One region of the Bradyrhizobium sp. 35 genome, then DNA from elsewhere that is predicted to be linked to it. Evidence: predicted binding sites of a transcription regulator. Region 1 holds the regulator's gene; each other region holds the start of a gene.

Region 1 (2,263 bases):
CCGATCTCGAGCGCATCGGCGACCTCGCCAAGAACATGGGCAAGCGCGTCGCGGCGCTGGAGACGGACTTCCATCCGCTCAAGCTGTTCCGCGGCCTCGAGCACATGACCGACCTCGTGCAGCAGCAGGTCAAGTCGGTGCTGGACGCCTATGCCGCGCATGATTTGCCGGCGGCGATGGCGGTGTGGAAGGGCGACGAGGAAGTCGACGCCATCTGCACCTCGCTGTTCCGCGAACTCCTCACCTACATGATGGAGGATCCGCGCAATATCTCGTTCTGCATCCATCTGATGTTCTGCGCCAAGAACATCGAGCGGATCGGCGACCACGCCACCAATATCGCCGAGACCGTGTTCTACATGATCGAGGGCCAGGCGATCACCGACAAGCGGCCGAAGGGCGACATGACGACCTTTGCCAACACGGTACCGAACACCTGAAGACTTAAGGAGCGACGACCCGATGGGCGCACGCATTATGGTGGTTGAGGACGAGGAAGCCCTGACCGAGCTTCTCCGCTACAACCTCGAAGGCGACGGCTATGACGTCGAGACGGTGATGCGCGGCGACGACGCCGACACCCGCCTCAAGGAGCACATCCCCGATCTGATCGTGCTCGACTGGATGCTGCCGGGCCTGTCAGGCATCGAATTGTGCCGGCGGCTTCGCACCCGTCCCGAGACCAAGCAGCTCCCGATCATCATGCTCACCGCGCGCGGCGAGGAGAGCGAGCGGGTGCGGGGTCTTGCGACCGGCGCCGACGATTACATCGTCAAGCCGTTCTCGGTGCCGGAGCTGCTGGCGCGCGTGAAAGGCCTGCTGCGGCGCGCGAGCCCGGAGCGCCTCGCCACCGTCCTTGCTTTTGGCGACATCGAGCTCGACCGTGACAAGCGCCGCGTGGCGCGCTCGGGCCGGCCGATCGATCTCGGTCCGACCGAATATCGCCTGCTGGAGTTCTTCCTGGAGCATCCGGGACGGGTGTTCTCGCGCGAGCAGCTGCTCGACAGCGTCTGGGGCCGCGACATCTATATCGACGAGCGCACCGTCGACGTGCATATCGGCCGCCTGCGCAAGCTGCTCAATCTCGGCCGCGAGCAGGACCCGATCCGCACCGTCCGCGGCGCCGGCTACGCGCTGGATGATCGCTTCGCGAAGGCGGAGCAGGTGTAGGGTTGCAGGCTTGTTTGTTGGCGAGCTGTCCCTGCATTCTCAGCCGTCGTCCCGGACAAGCGAGCGAAGCGAGCGCTGATCCGGGACCCATAACCACCGAACGTGGTTTGGCGAAGACTCGGAGTGACCCCTTCCGCACGATTATTGCGTGCTCGGAGTATGGGTCCCGGCCCCCCGTGCGCAATTGCGCACTAGGCCGGGACGACACTGAAATTGTTGAACTGTCTTCGCGTGACGACTAACGGGGACCCGGCTTTACCGGTGCGCGGCGCCGATCCGACGCGGGCTGGTACGCAACGCGCGAGTGCTGGGCGCAATAGGGCAGTCCGGACAGCGCCCTTCCACCGCAGAAGAAGAAGTCCGGGGTCGAGGGATCGCCGACCGGCCAGTGGCAGGTCGCCTCGTTCAATTCCAGCAGCGACAGCCGCTGGCTCATCGGCACCACGTTGTCGTAGGTGACCGGATCCGGCTCAGCCTCGACCTCGAAGGCCTGCGCCAGCGCGGTGTTGCCGCGCGAGATCGGGCGGCTCACCCGCATCATGTGCTGCGCGGGGCGCGCCTTGCGCGGCCGCGGCGCTGCCGATGATGGGCTCTTGGCGCGGCCCGAAAGGCCGAGCCTGTGCACTTTGCCGATCACGGCATTGCGGGTCACATTGCCGAGCTCCGCCGCGATCTGGCTGGCCGAAAGTCCGGCCTCCCAGAGCTTTTTCAGCTGCTCGACGCGATCATCGGACCAGGTCAAAACCGTCATTGCACCCTTTCCCTCGCTGCGCGCCAGCCATCCTGGGGCCTCGCAGCGAATGCCTAAGCCTTCAAAAACCCGTGCCGCCAGAATCCCTTAAGGCTCGCCGGGCGCGTCTTGAACGCCCGAACGTTTACGCCGGTACATAAGGACTTAAAGATCAGAACCACTGCACGAGATGTCGTATCTGACAATCCAAACGCTACAATATGGCGTGACTCCCGCGCAAGAGTCCGCCGACTCGCTTCCACATGTTCCGTGGCCAAATCCCGCAAAATCGGCACCGCAAGACTACGGATTCAGCGTTTCGCGAGGCTTTCCGGGCGGCATTGACACCCGTTTCACCAGGCC
Region 2 (2,263 bases), 400 kb from region 1:
TGTACGAGACCGGTCTCGCCATCATGCATCCGCACACCGCGAATTATTTCATGCATGGCAAGCCGCCGTCGCTCACCGGCAACGAGCATCCCAACCTCGTGCCCTATGCGATCTTCCCGACCAAGACCGACGACATCTTCATCGGCGTCGGCAATGACGGCACCTTCCGCAAGCTCGCCAAGGAGATCGGCAAGCCCGAGCTCGGCACCGATCCGCGCTTTGCGCGCAACAAGGATCGCATCGGCAATCGCGAGGCGCTGCGGGCCGAGCTTGCCGCCGTGTTCAGCCAGCACGAGGCCGAGCCGCTGTGCAATCGCCTGCTCGCCGCGGGCCTGCCCGCCGGCCCCGTGCAGAAGATCGACCAGGCATTGACCAACCCGCACACGATCGCGCGCGGCGATATTATCGAGAAGGATTGGTACAAGGGCGTGGCGTCGCCGATCCGGCTCGACCGCAGCAAGCCGAGCCTGCGGCGCCTGCCGCCGAAATTCAGCGAGCACGCCGCCGAGGTCCTGGGCGAATTCGGCTACTCCAGGTCCGAGATCGACGCGATGGTCGAGCAGGGCACTGTCTGCGGCCCCGAGCGCAAGCGCTAGCGCCCTCGCCTTCCACATCCCACGGCAATGCCGCAGTGCGGTGCGGGCGCTCTGTGCACCGCGAACGGAGGACGCTGCGCGCGCGGCATTCGCCTATTTGACGGCTTCCCTTTTCCAGCGCTTGCCGCTTTCGTTTCGGCCGCTTACACAGTCATGTGAACGTCATATGGCGCTGCTAGCGCAAGCGATCATTTTTGACGGCCCAAGGGAGGTTTACTTGATGGCTCTTCGACATTTTGGAGCGGCTGCCGCTATTGCACTCACGGTTGGACTATCGGCCTCGCCGGCCTTGGCCGTGACCGAAATCCAGTGGTGGCACGCGATGACCGGCGCCAACAACGACGTCATCGTCAAGCTCGCCACCGACTTCAACGCGTCGCAGAGCGACTACAAGGTGATCCCGACCTACAAGGGCAACTATCCCGATACGATGAACGCCGGCATCGCGGCGTTCCGCGCCGGCAACGCCCCGCACATCATGCAGGTGTTCGAAGTCGGCACCGCGACCATGATGGCCGCGACCGGCGCCGTGAAGCCCGTCTACAAGCTGATGGCCGACGCCGGCGAGAAGTTCGACCCCAAGATCTACCTGCCCGCCATCACCGGTTATTATTCGACGTCGAAGGGCGAGATGCTGTCCTTCCCTTTCAACTCGTCCTCGACCGTGATGTGGGTGAACCTCGACGAGCTGAAGAAGGCGAACGTAGAGATCCCGAAGACCTGGCCCGAAACGTTCGAGGCCGCCAAGAAGCTGAAGGCTGCCGGTCATGACACCTGCGGCTTCTCGGGCTCCTGGATCACCTGGGTCAATCTCGAGCAGCTCTCGGCGTGGCACAACGTGCCGCTCGCCAGCAAGGCCAACGGCCTCGACGGCTTCGACACCGTGCTCGAGTTCAACGGACCGCTTCAGGTCAAGCATCTCGAAACCCTGGTCGAGCTGCAGAAGACCAAGACCTATGACTACGCCGGCCGCACCAACACCGGCGAAGGCCGCTTCACTTCGGGCGAGTGCCCGATCTACCTGACCTCGTCGGCCTTCTTCGGCAACGTCAAGGCGCAGGCCAAGTTCAACTTCACCGCCGTGCCGATGCCGTATTATCCCGACGTCAAGGGCGCACCGCAGAACTCGATCATCGGCGGCGCTTCGCTGTGGGTGATGGGCGGCAAGTCGGCCGAGGAATACAAGGGCGTCGCGAAATTCCTGACCTTCCTCTCCGACACCGATCGCCAGGTCTACATCCACAAGGCCTCCGGCTACCTGCCGATCACCAAGGCGGCCTACGCCAAGGCGAAGGAAGAAGGCTTCTACAAGGATCAGCCCTATCTCGAGACCCCGCTGCTCGAGCTGACCAACAAGGAGCCGACCGAGAATTCGCGCGGTCTGCGCCTCGGCAACATGGTGCAGCTGCGTGACGTCTGGTCGGAAGAGATTGAGCAAGCGCTGGCCGGCAAGAAGAGCGCCAAGCAGGCGCTCGATGCCGCCGTCGAGCGCGGCAACACGATGCTGCGGCAGTTCGAAAAGACCGCCGTCAAGTGAGGCAATGAGCGGCAGGCCGCGACCCGGCCTGCCGCTCTGCTGGCATCATGCAAAAGCAAGCCATCTTCCAGTCAAGACTGTTACCGTACGCGCTGGTTGCGCCGCAGCTCGCGATCGTCCTGATTTTCTT
Region 3 (2,263 bases), on a different contig from region 1:
GATTGCCGGGCAGGTGCTCTATTTCATCGAGTCGAATACGCGCTCGGCCACCATCATCGGCATCGTCGGCGCCGGCGGCATCGGCCTCCAGCTCGCCGAGCAGATCCGCGTGCTGGAATGGCAGAAGGTGTCGTTCCTGATCCTGATGATCCTGGTCGCAGTCGCCGCGATCGATTTCGTTTCGGGCAAATTGCGTTTTGCGATTATCGGGCGGCGGGCGGTGGCGTAACCTTCTTCCTTCTCCCCTTGTGGGAGAAGGTGGCGCGAAGCGCCGGATGAGGGGTCTGCATCCTCAATTCAGATCAGTGCGCGGAGGCGAACCCCTCACCCGTCTCGCCGCTAGCGCGGCGAGCCACCCTCTCCCGCAAGGGGAGAGGGGCAGAGGGCAGCCAGTTCACCCGTTCTCCACCAGAAATTCCACCCGCTCCGCCGCAAAGCGCGAATGCTTGGTGACCAGCGGCTTGCCGTCGAGATCGTGATCGGTGGCGTCGACCACCAGGATCGGCCGTCCCAGCGCCAGATCGAGCCGTGCGGCGTCGGTTGCGTCGACGATACCGGCGGTGATCCGGGTCGCGCCGCGGCGATAGTCCCGGACGCCGTAATGCTCGAGCAATTTCGTCATCGAGCGGGTCGCGGCAAAGACGTCGCCCGCAGCGGGGAATAGCTGTGCCGATAGCCACGTCGTGGAGACACAGATCGGCGTGCGGTCGGCGAGGCGCATCGCCTCGATCCGGACCAGCGGTGCGCCGGTCTTGAGGCCAAGCTCCCGCGCGAGTTCGCGGGTCGCAACGTCAGCGGACGCCTCGATCAGCCGGCCATGCGGTTCGCGGCCGTCCGCGCCGACGATCTCGGAGAAACGGGTCCGCGAGCGCAGTGGATAAGCGAGCTTCTGCGCCTCGACATAGGTTCCGCTGCCGCGTTCTGCCCGCACGATGCCGCGCTCGGCAAGCGCGGCCAGCGCGCGTCGCACGGTGTGGCGGTTGACGCGATAGGTTTCGGCGATCTCCACCTCGCCCGGCAGCTTGTCGCCCGCCGCAAAGCGGCCGTCGGCGATGCCGCGCTCGATGCCGTCGGCAACGAGGCGCCACAACGCGACGCCGGAGGAGGCTGTGTCCTGCATGCTCATGTGGCCGGGAAGCTACTCCAGAAATCACGCCTTTGTCACGAAACAGTCATGGCGCTCCCGTATCAAGTTGTCTAGTATCATAGACAACTTGGATTCGGCAAGTTCTGCAGAGAAGTCGGTGGATGCGGTGACCCAGCACAATAATCAGCAAGCCCAGCGCAAGGCCGCAATGTCCGTGCTGGCGCACGCGGAGGCGGGCGAGATCGCCGCTCGCCTCCACGCTCTCGCTTTGCCGGCGCATCAGGATCTGCGCGCGCCGGAAAACGGCCTCGTCATGCTGCGCGGCCGGGTCGGCGGCGATGGTGCGCCGTTCAACCTCGGTGAAGCCACGGTGTCGCGCGCCGCGGTGCGGCTTGCGAGCGGCGAGGTCGGTTTCGGCTACACGCTCGGCCGCGACGGCGAGAAGGCGCGGCTGATCGCGCTGTGCGATGCCCTGGTGCAGTCCAGCGATTTCGGCGCCGCGGTGGAGCGGGACATTATCGCGCCGTTGCGTGAGCAGCTGATGGTCAGGCGCAAGCAGGTGGCGGCCCAGACCGCCGCGACGAAGGTTGATTTCTACACCATGGTGCGCGGTGAGGGGTGAGATCATGACCACGATTGCGGAACTGCCGCCGGGGTTCGCCGATAAGGTCTTGTCGGCGCAATCGACCTTTCGCTCGGTCATGGACGCGATGGCGCGGCCGGGATCGGTGCAGCGCATCGTGCCGACATCAGGAGCGCCTCGTGTGATGATGCGCGGGACGGCCGCGATCGCGCTGACGCTGTTCGATCACGACACGCCGCTCTGGCTCGATGCGCGCATGCATGAGACTTCCGACGTCGTGAAATGGCTGAAATTCCATACTGGTGCGCCGGTGGTGCAGGATTCTTCCATCGCCAGCTTCGCGCTGATCAGCGACGGCGGGGCGCTGCCTTCGCTGGAGCGCTTCGCGCTCGGCACCAGCGAATATCCGGATCGGTCGACCACGTTGATCCTGCAGGTCGAGAGTCTCGATTCGGGACGCAGCTTCGAGCTGCGCGGGCCCGGCATCGACGGCGTCGCCACGCTCCAGGCGTCGATCAAGCCGTTCGACGTGTTCGAGCGACTTCGTATTAACGAGGCGCTGTTTCCGCGCGGTATCGATGTGGTGCTGGTCG

What was found. The regulator PhoB, encoded in region 1, activates phosphate uptake and scavenging genes when phosphate is short. The targets are predictions, from matches to a motif close to TGTCATNNANCTGTCAT.
Region 2: the regulator PhoB is predicted to act here: its motif matches at 746-762, upstream of ugpB (sn-glycerol-3-phosphate ABC transporter substrate-binding protein UgpB).
Region 3: the regulator PhoB is predicted to act here: its motif matches at 1,160-1,176, upstream of phnF (phosphonate metabolism transcriptional regulator PhnF).

The regions. Positions count from the first base shown of each region.
Region 1 covers NZ_JADPJC010000144.1:157,046-159,308, reverse strand. The annotation lists gene phoU (phosphate signaling complex protein PhoU) at 1-440, shown strand, start outside; gene phoB (phosphate regulon transcriptional regulator PhoB) at 463-1,170, shown strand; gene IVB36_RS29480 (GcrA family cell cycle regulator) at 1,409-1,921, opposite strand.
Region 2 covers NZ_JADPJC010000144.1:552,703-554,965, forward strand. The annotation lists gene IVB36_RS31235 (CaiB/BaiF CoA-transferase family protein) at 1-596, shown strand, start outside; gene ugpB (sn-glycerol-3-phosphate ABC transporter substrate-binding protein UgpB) at 817-2,133, shown strand; gene ugpA (sn-glycerol-3-phosphate ABC transporter permease UgpA) at 2,181-2,263, shown strand, end outside.
Region 3 covers NZ_JADPJC010000028.1:29,322-31,584, forward strand. The annotation lists gene phnE (phosphonate ABC transporter, permease protein PhnE) at 1-229, shown strand, start outside; gene phnF (phosphonate metabolism transcriptional regulator PhnF) at 395-1,126, opposite strand; gene phnG (phosphonate C-P lyase system protein PhnG) at 1,245-1,709, shown strand; gene phnH (phosphonate C-P lyase system protein PhnH) at 1,714-2,263, shown strand, end outside.